Regions from separate parts of the Nisaea sediminum genome, predicted to be linked through region 1. Evidence: predicted binding sites of a transcription regulator. Region 1 holds the regulator's gene; the other holds the start of a gene.
The links. The regulator PhoB, encoded in region 1, activates phosphate uptake and scavenging genes when phosphate is short. The targets are predictions, from matches to a motif close to TNTCATAAAACTGTCA.

Region 2: a site for PhoB is predicted at 5,522-5,537, ahead of phnF (phosphonate metabolism transcriptional regulator PhnF). Genes of this name have one in related genera too.

Annotation. Positions count from the first base shown of each region.
Region 1 is NZ_JACZCQ010000006.1:592,663-599,918, forward strand. It holds gene IG122_RS14805 (substrate-binding domain-containing protein) at 1-734, shown strand, start outside; gene pstC (phosphate ABC transporter permease subunit PstC) at 875-2,257, shown strand; gene pstA (phosphate ABC transporter permease PstA) at 2,265-3,566, shown strand; gene pstB (phosphate ABC transporter ATP-binding protein PstB) at 3,592-4,383, shown strand; gene phoU (phosphate signaling complex protein PhoU) at 4,413-5,120, shown strand; gene phoB (phosphate regulon transcriptional regulator PhoB) at 5,156-5,854, shown strand; gene IG122_RS14835 (AmpG family muropeptide MFS transporter) at 5,871-7,181, opposite strand; gene IG122_RS14840 (adenosine kinase) at 7,174-7,256, opposite strand, start outside.
Region 2 is NZ_JACZCQ010000002.1:214,036-221,291, forward strand. It holds gene IG122_RS04525 (EF-hand domain-containing protein) at 20-526, shown strand; gene IG122_RS04530 (RNA polymerase sigma factor) at 562-1,134, shown strand; gene IG122_RS04535 (hypothetical protein) at 1,140-1,562, shown strand; gene IG122_RS04540 (periplasmic heavy metal sensor) at 1,559-2,017, shown strand; gene IG122_RS04545 (hypothetical protein) at 2,042-2,188, opposite strand; gene IG122_RS04550 (thiamine pyrophosphate-binding protein) at 2,281-3,981, opposite strand; gene IG122_RS04555 (cupin domain-containing protein) at 3,959-4,624, opposite strand; gene phnF (phosphonate metabolism transcriptional regulator PhnF) at 4,788-5,507, opposite strand; gene phnG (phosphonate C-P lyase system protein PhnG) at 5,636-6,097, shown strand; gene phnH (phosphonate C-P lyase system protein PhnH) at 6,102-6,722, shown strand; gene IG122_RS04575 (carbon-phosphorus lyase complex subunit PhnI) at 6,727-7,256, shown strand, end outside.

The DNA of each region.
Region 1 (7,256 bases):
TTACCGACGTTGTCGAGGTCAAGATCGGCTTCGACGGCATCGTCATCGGCAATGCGAAAGACGGCGCCACGTTCAACGTGACCAAGCAGCAGCTCTTCCTGGCCCTCGCCGCTGAAGTTCCGGTCGACGGCAAGATCGTCAAGAACCCGTACAACAAGTGGTCCGACATCGATAAGTCCCTGCCGGATCAGGAAATCGAAGTGCTCGGCCCGCCGCCGACCTCCGGTACCCGCGACGCCTTCGTCGAACTCGCGATGCGCCCGGGCGCCAAGTCCTTCAAGATGCTGGCCGACATGCGCAAGGCCGACAAGAAGGCGTTCCGCAAGATTTCCGACTCCATGCGGGAAGACGGCAAGTTCATCGAAGCCGGTGAGAACGACAACCTGATCGTCCAGAAGCTGCAGGCCAATCCGGTTGCCATGGGCATCTTCGGCTTCAGCTTCCTCGACCAGAACAGCGACAAGATCAAAGGCGCTTCGGTTGCCGGCGTGCAGCCGACCTTCGACAACATCGCTGCCGGCGAATACGGCATCTCCCGCTCGCTGTACTTCTACGTGAAGTCGGCCCACATCGGTGTGGTTCCGGGCATCGAGGAATATGTTGCCGAATTCACCTCCGAGAAGGCCATCGGCGACGAAGGATACCTGACCGACAAGGGTCTGATCCCGCTGCCGCAGGCCGACCGCGAGAAATATCGCGCCGCGGCCGCGAACAAGACCAACCTGACCATGTAATCAGGTCTCGGGAGAGGCGGTTTGCCGCCTCTCCCCTGTCTTTATGGACCCGCATGGCGCCGGATCCATAAAGACAGCGCCATTTACGGCCCCGGACCGGTATCGGGGTCAAGTGAAGCACTCTCCGCCGGCGGGGCACAATGAACAGCTTTTTCCTTCTTCTCGTCGTCATCGGGCTCTCGGTGGCGGGCTATGCCGCCGGACGGGCCCGCTCCGTCCTCGCCGCTTCGGGCGATGTCCGCATCCTGCACTCCCTGCCGAGCTATTACGGCATGTTCGTCGCCCTCGGCTGCGGCCTGCCGGCGATCCTGCTCCTGGCGCTCTGGCTGATCATCCAGCCGCAGATCGTCGAGCACATGGTGATGGCCGGCCTCGATCCCTCGATCATGCCGCAGAACGCGGACGAGTATTCGCTGATGCTGACCGATATCCGCAATCTGGCCAGCGGCAACGCCGTCAGCCGGGAAGCGAGCCCGGCGATCATGGCCGCGATGGAACGTTACAAGTCGCTGCAGAATATCGGTTTCTGGGGCATGGGCGCCGGTGTTGTCTGCGTCGCCATGCTGGGTCTCGTCTGGGCCCGCTCCCAGGTAAGCCGCAATTTCCGGGCCCGGAATGCCGTGGAAGGCATCATCCGGGTTCTTCTGATCATCTGCTCGATGATCGCGATCCTGACGACCGTCGGCATCGTGCTGTCGCTGATCTTCGAGAGTCTCCGCTTCTTCGCCCGGGTCCCGTTCTTCGACTTCCTGTTCGGGATCCACTGGAGCCCGCAGACCGCGATCCGCGCCGAACAAGTCGGCGCCTCCGGCAGCTTCGGCGCCGTCCCGCTCTTTGCCGGCACCATGCTGATCACCCTGATCGCCATGCTGGTCGCCGGTCCGATCGGCCTGCTCTCGGCGATCTACATGGCGGAATATGCCAACCCGAAATTCCGCGCCGTCGCCAAGCCGATGCTGGAAATCCTCGCCGGCATCCCGACCGTGGTTTACGGCTTCTTCGCCGCGCTCACCGTCGCCCCGCTGATCCGCGGCTGGGGCGAGAGCATCGGACTCGATGTCGCCTCGGAAAGTGCGCTCGCGGCGGGCGTGGTCATGGGTATCATGATCATCCCCTTCGTCTCGTCGCTCTCCGACGACGTGATCAATTCGGTCCCGCAATCCCTGCGCGACGGCTCCTACGGGCTCGGCGCGACCAAGTCCGAGACGATCCGCCACGTGATCATCCCGGCCGCCCTGCCGGGTATCGTCGGCGCCTTTCTGCTCGCGGTTTCGCGGGCAATCGGCGAGACCATGATCGTCGTCATGGCCGCCGGCCTCGCCGCCAATCTGACGGCCAACCCGCTGGAAGCGGTCACCACGGTCACGGTGCAGATCGTCACTCTGTTGGTCGGCGACCAGGAATTCGACTCCGCCAAGACCCTCGCGGCCTTCGCCCTCGGTCTGGTGCTGTTCTTCGTCACCCTCGGCCTGAATGTGATCGCCCTCCGGGTGGTCCGGAAGTATCGGGAAAAATATGACTGACGCGATCATGAACTCGAAACCGGGTACCGCCGAGATCCGCCGGCCGACCGCGAGCGGCGAGCGCCTGAAGAAGCGCTACGCCGCCGAGCGGCGTTTCCGCCTGTACGGGCTGTGCAGCATTCTCGCCGCCGGCCTGATGCTGGTTTTCCTCGTCGGCAGCATTGCCGGCACCGGCTGGAGCGCGTTCCTGCAGACCTATGTGAAGCTCTCCATCACCTTCGATGCGGAATATCTCGATCCGGCAGGCACGGGCGATCCGGAGCAGCTTCAGAACGCCGACTACGGCGCGCTGATGAAAAAGAACCTGCGCGACAACTTCCCCGAGGTGACCGGCCGGAGCGACAAGCGCAAGCTCTATAATTTCGTCTCACCGAATGCCGGTTACGTGCTCCGGAACATGGTCATCGCCGATCCGTCCCTTGCCGGAAGGACTCTCGATCTCTGGGTCAAGGCCTCCGACGATGTCGACATGCTGGCCAAGGGATATGTCGACCGCGGCGAGGCGGAGGGCAACCGCCGCGTCAGCGATACGGAGCTCGGCTGGTACGACAAGCTCGATGGCGCGGACCGCGTGGAGACCCGGTTCAACACCGATTTCTTCGTCAACGCGGACAGCCGCGAGCCGGAAGAGGCCGGGATCCTCGGTGCCGTGACCGGATCGGCCCTGACGCTGTTGATCACACTGCTGCTGTCCTTCCCTGTCGGTGTCATGGCCGCGGTCTATCTCGAGGAATTCGCGCCGAAGAACAACTGGACCGACCTGATCGAGGTGAACATCAACAACCTCGCCGCGGTGCCGTCGATCGTCTTCGGCCTGCTCGGTCTCGCGATGTTCCTGAACTTCTTCGGCTTCCCGCGCTCCGCCCCGCTCGTCGGCGGCATGGTGCTGGCGCTGATGACGCTGCCGACCATCATCATCGCGGCGCGCTCGGCCCTGAAGGCGGTGCCGCCCTCGATCCGCGAGGCCGCGCTCGGCCTTGGCGCCTCCCCGCTGCAGGTGGTCACCCATCATGTGCTGCCGCTGGCGATGCCGGGCATCCTGACTGGAACCATCATCGGCATGGCGCAGGCACTCGGCGAGACCGCGCCGCTGCTGATGATCGGCATGATCGCCTTCATCGTCGACATTCCGGGCGGCTTCGCCGATCCCGCCACCGTGCTTCCGGTGCAGATCTATCTCTGGGCGGACAGTCCCGAACGCGCCTTCGTCGAACGCACTTCGGCCGCCATCATGGTGCTGCTGGCGTTCCTGATTTTCATGAATTTCGTCGCCGTCCTGCTCCGCAGGAAGTTCGAGCGGCGCTGGTAGGTTTCCGATGAGCGAGAAAGCAAAGATGAGCAAGACGAGCGGTTCCTCGGCCTCCACCGCGACGCCGAAGATGAAGGGCGACAAGGTCAAGGTCTTCTACGGCGAAAAGCAGGCGCTGATGGATGTCGATCTTGAGATCAAGCCGAACGAGGTGACGGCACTGATCGGTCCGTCCGGCTGCGGCAAGTCCACCTTCCTGCGCTGCCTCAACCGGATGAACGACGTCATCGACATCTGCCGGGTCGAAGGCAAGATCACCCTCGACGACGAGGACATCTACAGCTCTGACCTCGATCCGGTGCAGCTTCGCGCCCGGGTCGGCATGGTGTTCCAGAAGCCGAACCCGTTCCCGAAATCGATCTATGACAACATCGCCTACGGCCCGCGCATCCACGGCACGGCCGCGAGCAAGGCCGAGATCGACGAGATCGTCGAGACCAGCCTGACCAAGGCCGGCCTCTGGGAGGAGGTGAAGGACCGCCTGCTGGAACCCGGCACCGGTCTCTCCGGCGGACAGCAACAGCGGCTCTGCATCGCCCGCGCGATCGCGGTCAACCCGGAAGTGATCCTGATGGACGAGCCCTGCTCGGCGCTCGATCCGATCGCGACGGCGAAGATCGAGGAGCTGATCGACGAGCTGCGCGAGAACTTCACCATCGTGATCGTCACTCACTCCATGCAGCAGGCCGCCCGCGTCTCCCAGCGCACCGCCTTTTTCCATCTGGGCGAGCTGGTCGAGGTCGGCGATACCGAGCAGATCTTCACCAATCCGACGGATTCCCGCACCCAGGGATACATCACCGGGCGGTTCGGCTGATCCGGGCCATTGAGAGCACACAGATGCCGATGAACGACCACATTGTCCGCTCCTTCGACGAGGATCTCGATACCCTGAAAGCCAAGATCGCCCAGATGGGTGGGTTGGTCGAAGCGCAGTGTGAGTCCGCAGTCCGCGCCGTGCATCGCCGCGATCAGGCGCTGGCGCAGAAGGTGCGCGAAGCGGACGGCCGGATCGACGCGCTCGAGGCCGAGATCGAGGCGATGAGTCTCCGCCTGCTCGCGCTGCGCCAGCCGCTCGGCGGCGATCTTCGAACCGTCGTTGCCAGCCTCAAGATCGTCAGCGACCTGGAACGGATCGGCGACTATGCCGCCAATATCGGCAAGCGGGCGATCGTGCTCAGCGGCCTGCCGGAAATTCCGCCGGCCAACGGCATCGTGCGGATCGGCAGCCTGGTGAAGTCGCTGATCAAGGACGTTCTGGACGCCTATGCCGATGACGATCTCGAGCTCGCCGTCGCCGCCTGGCACCGGGACGAGGACATCGACGAGCTCTATACCAGCCTGTTCCGCGAACTCCTGACCTACATGATGGAGGATCCGCGCAACATCACGGCATCGACTCACCTTCTCTTCATTGCCAAGAACCTGGAGCGGATGGGCGATCACGCGACCAACATCGCCGAGACCGTGCACTTCCAGATCAAGGGAAAGAAAATGGAAGCGGATCGCCCGAAAGGCGAGGACGCCAGCTACGTCGTCGAAATGCCTGAGTAAGCGTTGAAATCGAGAGTAGAAGTCCGATGAATATGATGAGTCAGAAGATCCTGGTGGTGGAGGACGAGGCGCCGATCGTCACCCTCCTGCGCTACAATCTGGAACGGGAAGGCTTCGAGGTCCTGGAGGCCGGTGACGGCGAGGAAGCGATGCTTCTCGCGATGGAAAAGAACCCCGACCTGATCCTGCTCGACTGGATGCTGCCGCTGCTCTCCGGCGTCGAGGTCTGCCGCCGGCTCCGCCGCACGCCCGAGACCAAGGCCATCCCGGTCATCATGCTGACCGCCCGCGGCGACGAGGGGGACCGCATCCGCGGCCTCAATGCCGGTGCCGACGACTACATCACAAAACCGTTCAGCCCGAGCGAGCTGATCGCCCGCATCCGCGCGGTCCTGCGCCGGACGCGCCCCGCAAGCGACGCGGAAACGCTGCAGTTCGAGGATCTGGAAATGGACCTGGCCGCCCACAAGGTGCGCCGGAACGAGCGCGAGATCCATCTCGGCCCGACCGAGTTCCGGCTGCTGCGCTATTTCCTCGAGCATCCGGGGCGGGTGTTCTCCCGCGAGCAGCTGCTCGACCGGGTCTGGGGACCGGATATCTATGTCGAACCGCGCACCGTGGACGTGCATATCCGCCGTCTGCGCAAGGCGATCAACATCGATACCGAATCCGATCTGATCCGCACCGTGCGGTCGGCAGGCTACGCGCTCGACCGACCGAGCGCCGCCGCCTGATCAGTCCGCCGGCTAATCAGTCCAATGCCTGGGCCCCGCCGGTCTTCTCCGGCGGGAACATCCGCATCAGCACCAGAAGCAGGATCAGCCCCGGCACGGCGATCGCCGTCGAGGCGATGAAGAAGCCGATCCAGCCGATATGGTCCGTGACCGCGCCCGCACCGGAGCTCAGCACCGTGCGTCCGAACGCCATGAAGGACGAGAGCAGCGCGTACTGCGTCGCCGTGAAGGCGACATTGGTCAGGCTCGAGAGATAGGCGACGAACGCCGCCGTCCCCATCCCGCCGGTGAAATTCTCCACGCCGATCGTCACGGTCAGCATCCAGACATCGTGCCCGGCCAGCGCCTGGGCGACGAAGATGAGGTTGGACGCCGCTTGCAGCACGCCGGAGACCAGCAGCGCTTTGAGCAGACCGAGGCGCTTCACCAGCGCGCCACCGGCGAACAGCCCGACCAGCAGCGCCACCAATCCGAACAGCTTCGTGACTTCGGCGATCTCGGTCTTGCTGAAGCCGAGATCGATATAGAAAGGGTTCGTGAGTGTCCCGAGAAAGGCGTCCCCGAGCTTGTAGAGCAGGATGAAGGCGAGGATCAGCAGCGCGCCACGCCGGGTCAGAAACTCCGCGAACGGCTCGTAGACGGCGCTCCGCAGCCACTCTGCCGGGGTATTCGCCTTCGGTTCCGGGACACCGGTTTCCGGCTCCGGGCTGGATAGCACGGTGAAAATCCCGACCAGAACCAACCCGGCCATCGCAAGATAGGCGGTGAACCAGCCGGCCTGGTCCGCGACGATCAGCGCGCCCGCTCCGGCGGCGAGCATGCCGACACGGTAGCCGAGCGTATAGGCGGCCGCCCCCGCGCCCTGCTCGTCCTCGCTGAGAGATTCGATTCGATAGGCGTCAACGACGATGTCCTGACTTGCGGCGCAAAAGCTGACGACGACCGCGAAGAGCGCCATCAGCCAGGGTGTTGCCACCGGGTCGGTCGCGCCCATGAGCACAATCGCCGACATCAACAGAAGCTGTGTCGTCAGCAACCAGGCCCGGCGCCGCCCGAGCAACCGGCCAAGCAGCGGGACCGCGAGCCGGTCCATCAGCGGCGCCCAGAGGAATTTCAGCGTGAAGGGCGTCCCGACCAGCGCGAAGACGCCGATGGTCGTCAAATCGACGCCCGACTCCCGCATCCAGGCGCTGAGAGTCGAAAAGGAAAGCAGCAGCGGAAGCCCGCTTGAGAAGCCGAGAAGCAGGACGACCAGGACACGGCGTTTCAGATAAAGCGCCGCCGTCTCGACCGCCCAGTCACGGATGCCGCGCGCGGTCTCAAGCAAGCCGGGCCGCCAGCAGGTCTTTGAGATCCGCTTCGGGCCGCGCGCCGTAATGCGAGATCACTTCGGCGGCGGCGA
Region 2 (7,256 bases), on a different contig from region 1:
CAACAAGGGATCTATTCAGATGAAGAAGATTTTTGCCGCTGCGCTGCTTGGCACCGTCATTCTGACGCCGGCCATTGCCGAAGCTCAGGGAATGCAGGGTGGCCCGCGTGCAGCCGAACATAAAGCCATGATGCTGGAGCGCTTCAAGGAAGCCGACGCAGATGGCGATCAGAAGCTGACGAAGGCCGAGATGTATCAGGCCCGCGGCAAGCGCGCGTCGGAGATCGATACCAACAACGACGGTACCATCGACGCGGCGGAAATGGATGCGGCCCGCAAGGATCAGCGCCTGAAGCGGATGGGACGCTTTCTTGCCATGCTCGACACCGACGGCGACGGCGTCGTGACGACCGAGGAATATGCCCGCGCCGGTGCCCATCGCATGCAGCGCATGGACAGCGACCGGGACGGCGTGGTGACGCTCGAAGAAGTGACCGAGATGCGCGGCCCGCGTGGCGGCCCTCATGGCGGCCCTCATGGCGGTAAGTATGGCGGCTCTTGCGAGGGTCGGGGTTACCGGCGCTAATAACTGCTCCCCTCGACGGAGATGCGGAAACGCGTATGGCGGAGTCCGATAACGACTTGCTCGGCCTGGTCGCCAATGGCGACCGGGCTGCCTTCGACAGACTCGTACTGCGCCATCGCGGGCCGCTGTCCGCATTTGCCTATCGCCTTCTTGGCAACCGGAGCGACGCGGAGGAAATCGTGCAGGAATGCCTCGCCCGGGTGTGGAGCCATGCGCCACGCTGGGATCCGGAAGGCAGTGCCAAGGCCTGGATCTACCGGATCGCCCACAATCTCAGTGTCGACCGGTTGCGCGGCCGACGCCCGACCGTGGATATCGAGAGCCGCGAGTTCGAGGACGGCAATCCGACCCCGGAGCAGGCTCTGTCGAACAAGAGGGCGAAAGTCAGCGTCCGCGATGCCGTCGCGGCGCTGCCGGAGCGCCAGAGAATCGCAATTTCCCTCTTTCACCTCAAGGACATGACGGCCGACGAGGTGGCGAATACGATGGAGATAAGTGTGGACGCCTTGGAATCTCTGCTGCGGCGCGCACGGGCGAAACTGAAAGAGATTGTCCGGCAAGAACAGCCGGAAGCCTATGCCAGAACGGCGGCAGGAGAGCGCAGATGACACACATGAGCGAAACACGTTTCACGGAACTGGCGGAGGCCTTCGGCAGCGATCTCGCGAAATGGCCCGCGCCGGAACGCGATGCCGCACGCTCTCTGCTCTCGGAACAGCCCGGCCTTGAAGCGGTCCTGAACGAATGGGCCAATCTGGATGCCGCCCTCGCCGGCTTCCTCAACGAGGCGGAACTGCCTTCTGTTCCAGTCGCCAAACCGAGCATCGCATTCGATCTTCGCGGGTTGTTCAGCGCGCTCTGGCCGTTCGGAGGGCTCTGGCAGCCTGCGGCCGGGCTGGTCGCGGCCAGTGCGGCGGGATTCATCGTCGGGATCAGCCTGACCGATCTGCCGGCAGACACGGCAACTGTCTTTGACGATCAACTGACGATCGTGGAACGCGCGCTCGGCGCGGAGACACTGGAGATCAACCAATGACCTGGACCCGGACCCGCACTCTGGCACTGCTGCTGTTTCTGTCCGTCGCCCTCAACCTGTTCGTCGCCGGAATGGTCGTCGGCCGCTGGGACCGCTGGGATGGTTTCAGAGGTCATGGTGGACCGCGGCATGGCAAGTCGATGTCCGCGGTGATCGAATACGCGCTCGGCGACAGTCTGACGCCGGCCTTGCGCGACCGCTTGGCACAGCACGACGGAGCCATGCGCGAGAACTTCGAGGAAACGCGGGAAAGCCGGCGTGCGATCCGCGCGGCCCTGGTTCGCGAGCCGTTCGACAAGGATGCCTATCTCGAGGCCCTCGACCGAATGAACGCGGTCCACGACCGCATGCGGGCGGAGACACATTCCTTCATGATCGAGATCATGGATCAATTGACGCCCGAACAGCGCCGCAAACTGGTCGAGAAACTCGACCGCAAACGGAAATACGACTGAGGCGCGGACCCCGCGTTCATCCGATCAGCGAACGACGTTCCGCCTGACCCGCAGCGCCTCGAGGATGACCGCCTCGACCTGATTGGCCGGACGAAACCAGTAGAATATCCAGGGCGGGATCTGCTGATTGTCCCGCTCCAGCTCCCACAATAACCATCTCCGCATGCGCATGACCGTCTCCTCCGAGGTCCGACGATTGCGGGCGGCACCGGAAGGGATGCCGCTCCATTCGCTTAGACGCGAGACGGGAGCGGCATGTGAAATCAGCCGGCCTTTTCCATAGCGGCGGCACGGATCGCGGAGAGCGTGGTTTTCGGCGTGATCGCCTCCGGATCGATCTTCACCTCGATCAGGGTCGGCTTGTCCGCCGCCAGCGCACGCTCGAAGGCCGGCGCGAACGCGGCGGTCTCCAGCACCGTCTCGCCGTTCGCACCATAGGCACGCGCCAGCGCGGCGAAATCCGGGTTCTGCAATTCGGTATGCTTCACCCGGCCAGGGAACTCGCGTTCCTGATGCATGCGGATGGTGCCGTACATGCCGTTATTGATCACGATGATGATAAGCTTGGCCCCGTGCTGCATGGCCGTTGCCAGTTCCTGGCCGTGCATCATGAAACACCCGTCGCCGTTCATCGAGACGACGACCCGTTCCGGATGGACCAGCGCCGCCGCGACCGCGGCCGGCAGCCCGTAGCCCATGGACCCGCTGGTCGGCGCAAGCTGGGTGCGGAAACCGCGATACTGGTAGAAGCGATGCATCCAGGTGGCGTAATTGCCAGCCCCGTTGGTGATGATGGCGTCTTCCGGCAGCGTCTTGTTCAGCCAGGCGGCAATATCGCCCATCTGCACCGCCCCCGGAACCGGCAGCGGCTCCAGCGTGGCGAGATAATCGGCATGGCCCTTCGCGATATCCTTCTTCCGCTTGGCCCCGTCGACCGGCTTCATCGCGGCCAGCGCGGACGCGAAGGCGCGCGGGGATGCGTTGATCAGCAGGTCCCCCTGATAGACCCGGCCCAATTCCTCGGCACTGCCGTGGATATGCACCAGCCCCTGTTTCGGGCGCGGAATGTCGAACATCGTGTAGCCGCCCGTGGTCATCTCCCCCAGCCTCGTCCCGAGGGCGATCACCATGTCGCTCTCCTTGATGCGGGCGGCAAGCGAGGGATCGATGCCGATGCCGACATGGCCGACATAGTGCGGGTGGCGATTGTCGAAATAATCCTGGCAGCGGAAGGAGGCGCCGACCGGAATGCCGTTGGCGACCGCGAACCGTTCGATCTTCTCACAGGCGTCGCGGTCCCAGCCACCGCCGCCGACGATCATCATCGGCCGCTCGGCCTTCTCCAGCATGGCGCGGAATTCGGCCATCTGCTGCTGGCCCGGATGCGGCTCGACCGGAACATAGGGTGCAATCTGAGGCGCCTCGGCATAGTCCATCAGCATGTCTTCCGGCAGCGCCAGGACGACCGGCCCCGGACGGCCTGACACCGCCGTATGGAAGGCCCGGCTGATATATTCCGGAATGCGTGCCGCATCGTCGATCTGCGCCACCCATTTGGCCATCTGGCCGAACATGCGGCGATAGTCGATTTCCTGGAACGCCTCGCGCTCGACCATCCAGCGGGCGACCTGACCGACCAGCAGCACCATCGGGGTCGAATCCTGGAAAGCGACATGCACGCCGGCGCTGGCGTTGGTCGCGCCCGGTCCGCGGGTCACCATGCAGACACCCGGACGGCCGGTGAGCTTTCCATAGGCATCCGCCATCATCGCGGCGCCGCCTTCCTGGCGGCACATCACGGTGCGGATCCCGTTGGTCTCCTGCAGCCCGTCGATTACCGCGAGATAGCTCTCGCCCGGCACGCCGAAGACAAGATCCACCCCTTCGGTCACCAGTGCATCGACAAGAATGTGGCCGCCGAGGCGACCGGCACCGGAACCGTTACTTGAGGGAGAGGAGCTCATCTACATAACTCTTATAGCGTTGGGATTTGGGTTTCTGACGGTCCGCCTCGTTCAGATAGCGGATCGAACTCTTGCCCTTGAGGTCCTTGGGCAGAAGGAGAACGCGGATAAAGCGCGTGCATTCGTCGGTGCAGGCATTGGCCCAGACGGCCTGACCGCCCGGTTCGAACCAGGCGTCACCGGGATGGTAATCCTGCGATTTCGTATCGCTCGAAAGGGTCAGCTTGCCGTTGCGCATACAGCGGATACCCGGGCCCATATGAGTGTGTGGCACGGCAGCGCCGCCTGTCGGAAAAAGCACGCTGTCGCAACGGATCAGCCAATCTTCCAGCTTCTCGACGCTCGGGACCGCATTGCTGACAATGAGCTCGCTGTGAATTCCCTCGCCGAGATCGAGATCGGGTTTCGCTTTCGCGTCGCCGATTTCCCAGCGCCAGAGTTCTCCGCCTTCGGTCCCCGCCCGCAGGGCGTAACCGGTCCGCATATACCGCGCCTCGTCAGGCTGCAGAACATTGCCGCCCTCGAACGCCAGATCTCCCGTGTTGCAATACAGAATCCGGAAGGCGTCAGGCAGGTTCTTCGAAACGGCATGCGGAGAGAAAACGTCTTTGACGAGACGCAAAACGTAGGTGGATGTCACCATCAAACCATCAGGCAGGATCTTCGCCTGCCTCCCTTGTTCGTCCCGCTTCACGCGGGTTGAAGTTCTCGTATTACCTCGCCTGAGGCGTCCCCAAGGTCAAGGATCGCTTTGCGATCAGTTTCTTTCGAATCCGAGACGAACAATCGTTCCAGGAAGGATCCGCTCAGCTTTCGAACACCAGTTGGAAGCGATCCGCGGCATAGCGGGCAATGCCGTACTCAATAGGTTTGCCGTCGGGCGTCACATTTATCGACTCGACGACCAGCACAGGACGGCTGCGCGGCTGCTGCAGCAGATCCGCGTCGGCAGCGTCCGGCATCCGGGCCGTCACGCGCGTGACCTTTCGGGTATATTCGCCATGGCCGAGCCGCGTCAGAACCTTGGTGATCGAATCCAGTTCCCTATGCAGATCCGCGAAGCCGGGCACGCGGACCGAGGGGAAATAGTGGCTGCCGACCGAGATCGGCCTGCCGTCTACCTCCCCGACTCGGTCGAGGCGCGTCAGCTTGCTCGATCTGGTGAGGCCGAGCTGCTTTAGGATAGCGGGGTCTCCCTCTTCCTCCTGCAGCAGCAGAGTACGGCCACCCGGCGTGCGTTTCTGGCTCAAGACGTTGTCGGAGAAGCGGGTCTTCTTCGCGACGAGATAATCGAGCACATGCTCCTGGACGAAACTACCGCGCCCCTGCTCGACCCGGATCACGCCGTCTTCCGCCAGTTCGGAAACGGCCCGGCGTAACGTATGCCGGTTGACCCCGTAAAGCTGCGAGAGCTCCGCCTCGGTCGGCAGCTTGCTGCCCGGTGCGTAGTGTCCGGAACGGATCGCGTCGGAGATATCGGTCGCGATCTGCCGCCAAATGGCCTGTCCGCTGTTGCGTTCGATCAAGGCGCCTCTCCAACAGTCATCAAAGTTTCATCCAGCCCCCATTGCGTGGAGCGTCGGGCGGGTCTATAACACATAAAGATATAGACATCTAGACAAATTATGAATTTGTCGAACAAAAGGACAAGCCGATGGAACCGCAAGCCTCGCCGCCACACTCGAAAGAGCGCAAGCGCTGGATGTCCATTCTTGCGAAGGCGTCCTACGAAGATCTGAACAGCCTCTGGCAGAACCTCCCGGACAAACCTCAATGGAACCGGATCCGCGCACCGGAAATCGGCATGGTGATGGTCCGCGGACGCATGGGCGGCACCGGAAATCGCTTCAATCTGGGCGAAATGACGGTCACGCGCTGCACGGTGGGACTGTCCTGCGGCCTCGTCGGACACGGCTATGTCTCCGGGCGCAATAAGGATCACGCAGAAGTCGCAGCCGTCATCGACGCGCTGATGCAGCGCAGGGAGCGCTCCGAGACCATCGAACATTCGATCATCAAGCCGCTCGAACTGCGGCATCTCGACCGGCGTAAGCAGGCCAGCCGCAAGGCGGCGGCGACCAAGGTCGAATTCTTCACCGTGGCACGGGAGAACTGAGCCGATGTCCGCCGACAATCTGGCCCACGCGCCGCATCTCACGCCCGGTTTCGCCGATACGGTGACGGAGTCCCAGCAGGTGTTCCGGCATCTTCTTGAAGCCATGGCCCGCCCCGGAACGGTGCAGACCATAGACATCGACCTTGAGGGTCCGAGCACGCTCGACCGAGCGGCAACGGCCATCGCCCTCGCCCTGGTCGATTTCGAGACGCCGCTCTATGTCTCCCCCGCCCTTTCGACGAATGCGGCGGAGACCTACCTGAAGTTCCACTGCGGCACGCGGATCACCGACGACCCGATGGAAGCCGCCTTCGCGATCCTCGATAAAGCGCCGGAGAGCCTTTCCGGCTTCAATTCGGGAACCGACGAGTATCCGGAGAACGGAGCGACCCTGCTGATCCAGGTCGATACCGTAGAAGCCGGCGGTCCGCTGGTTCTCAGCGGCCCCGGCATCAAGGACACGACGCGTCTCGACCTGCCGGACGTTCCCGCCGGCTTCTGGACCGTGCGCGCCGCGCAGCAGCGCTACTTCCCCCGCGGCATCGATCTGGTCTTCGTCTCGGGCGCCTCGATGGTGGCGATCCCCCGGACGACGACGGTCTCGCTCACGGCAGGAAAGGAATAGCGCTATGTATGTAGCAGTCAAAGGCGGCGACAAGGCGATCGAGAACTCGCTGCGCTACCTCGCCGATATCCGCCGGGGCGACCGCAGGGTTCCGGAACTCTCCATCGCGCAGATCCGCGAACAACTTCCGCTCGCCGTCGACCGGGTGATGACCGAAGGTTCGCTCCACGACCCGGATCTGGCCGCACTCGCGATCAAGCAGGCGAATGGCGACATCCAGGAAGCCGTCTTCCTGCTCCGGGCCTACCGCACCACCCTGCCCCGGTTCGGCGCCTCGCTGCCGATCGATACCGCGAAGATGCAGATCCGCCGGCGGATATCCGCCACCTACAAGGATCTCCCCGGCGGCCAGATCCTCGGCCCGAGCTTCGACTATACGCACCGCTTGCTCGATTTCACGCTGGCGGCGAACGGCGAGACCAGGGAAGCGCCGAAATCGGACGAGCCGGTTCCGGAAGGCATGCCGCGGGTTGCCGACATCCTCGATCATGAGGGCCTGATCGAGCTCGAAATTCCCGACGACGAGGATGGAAC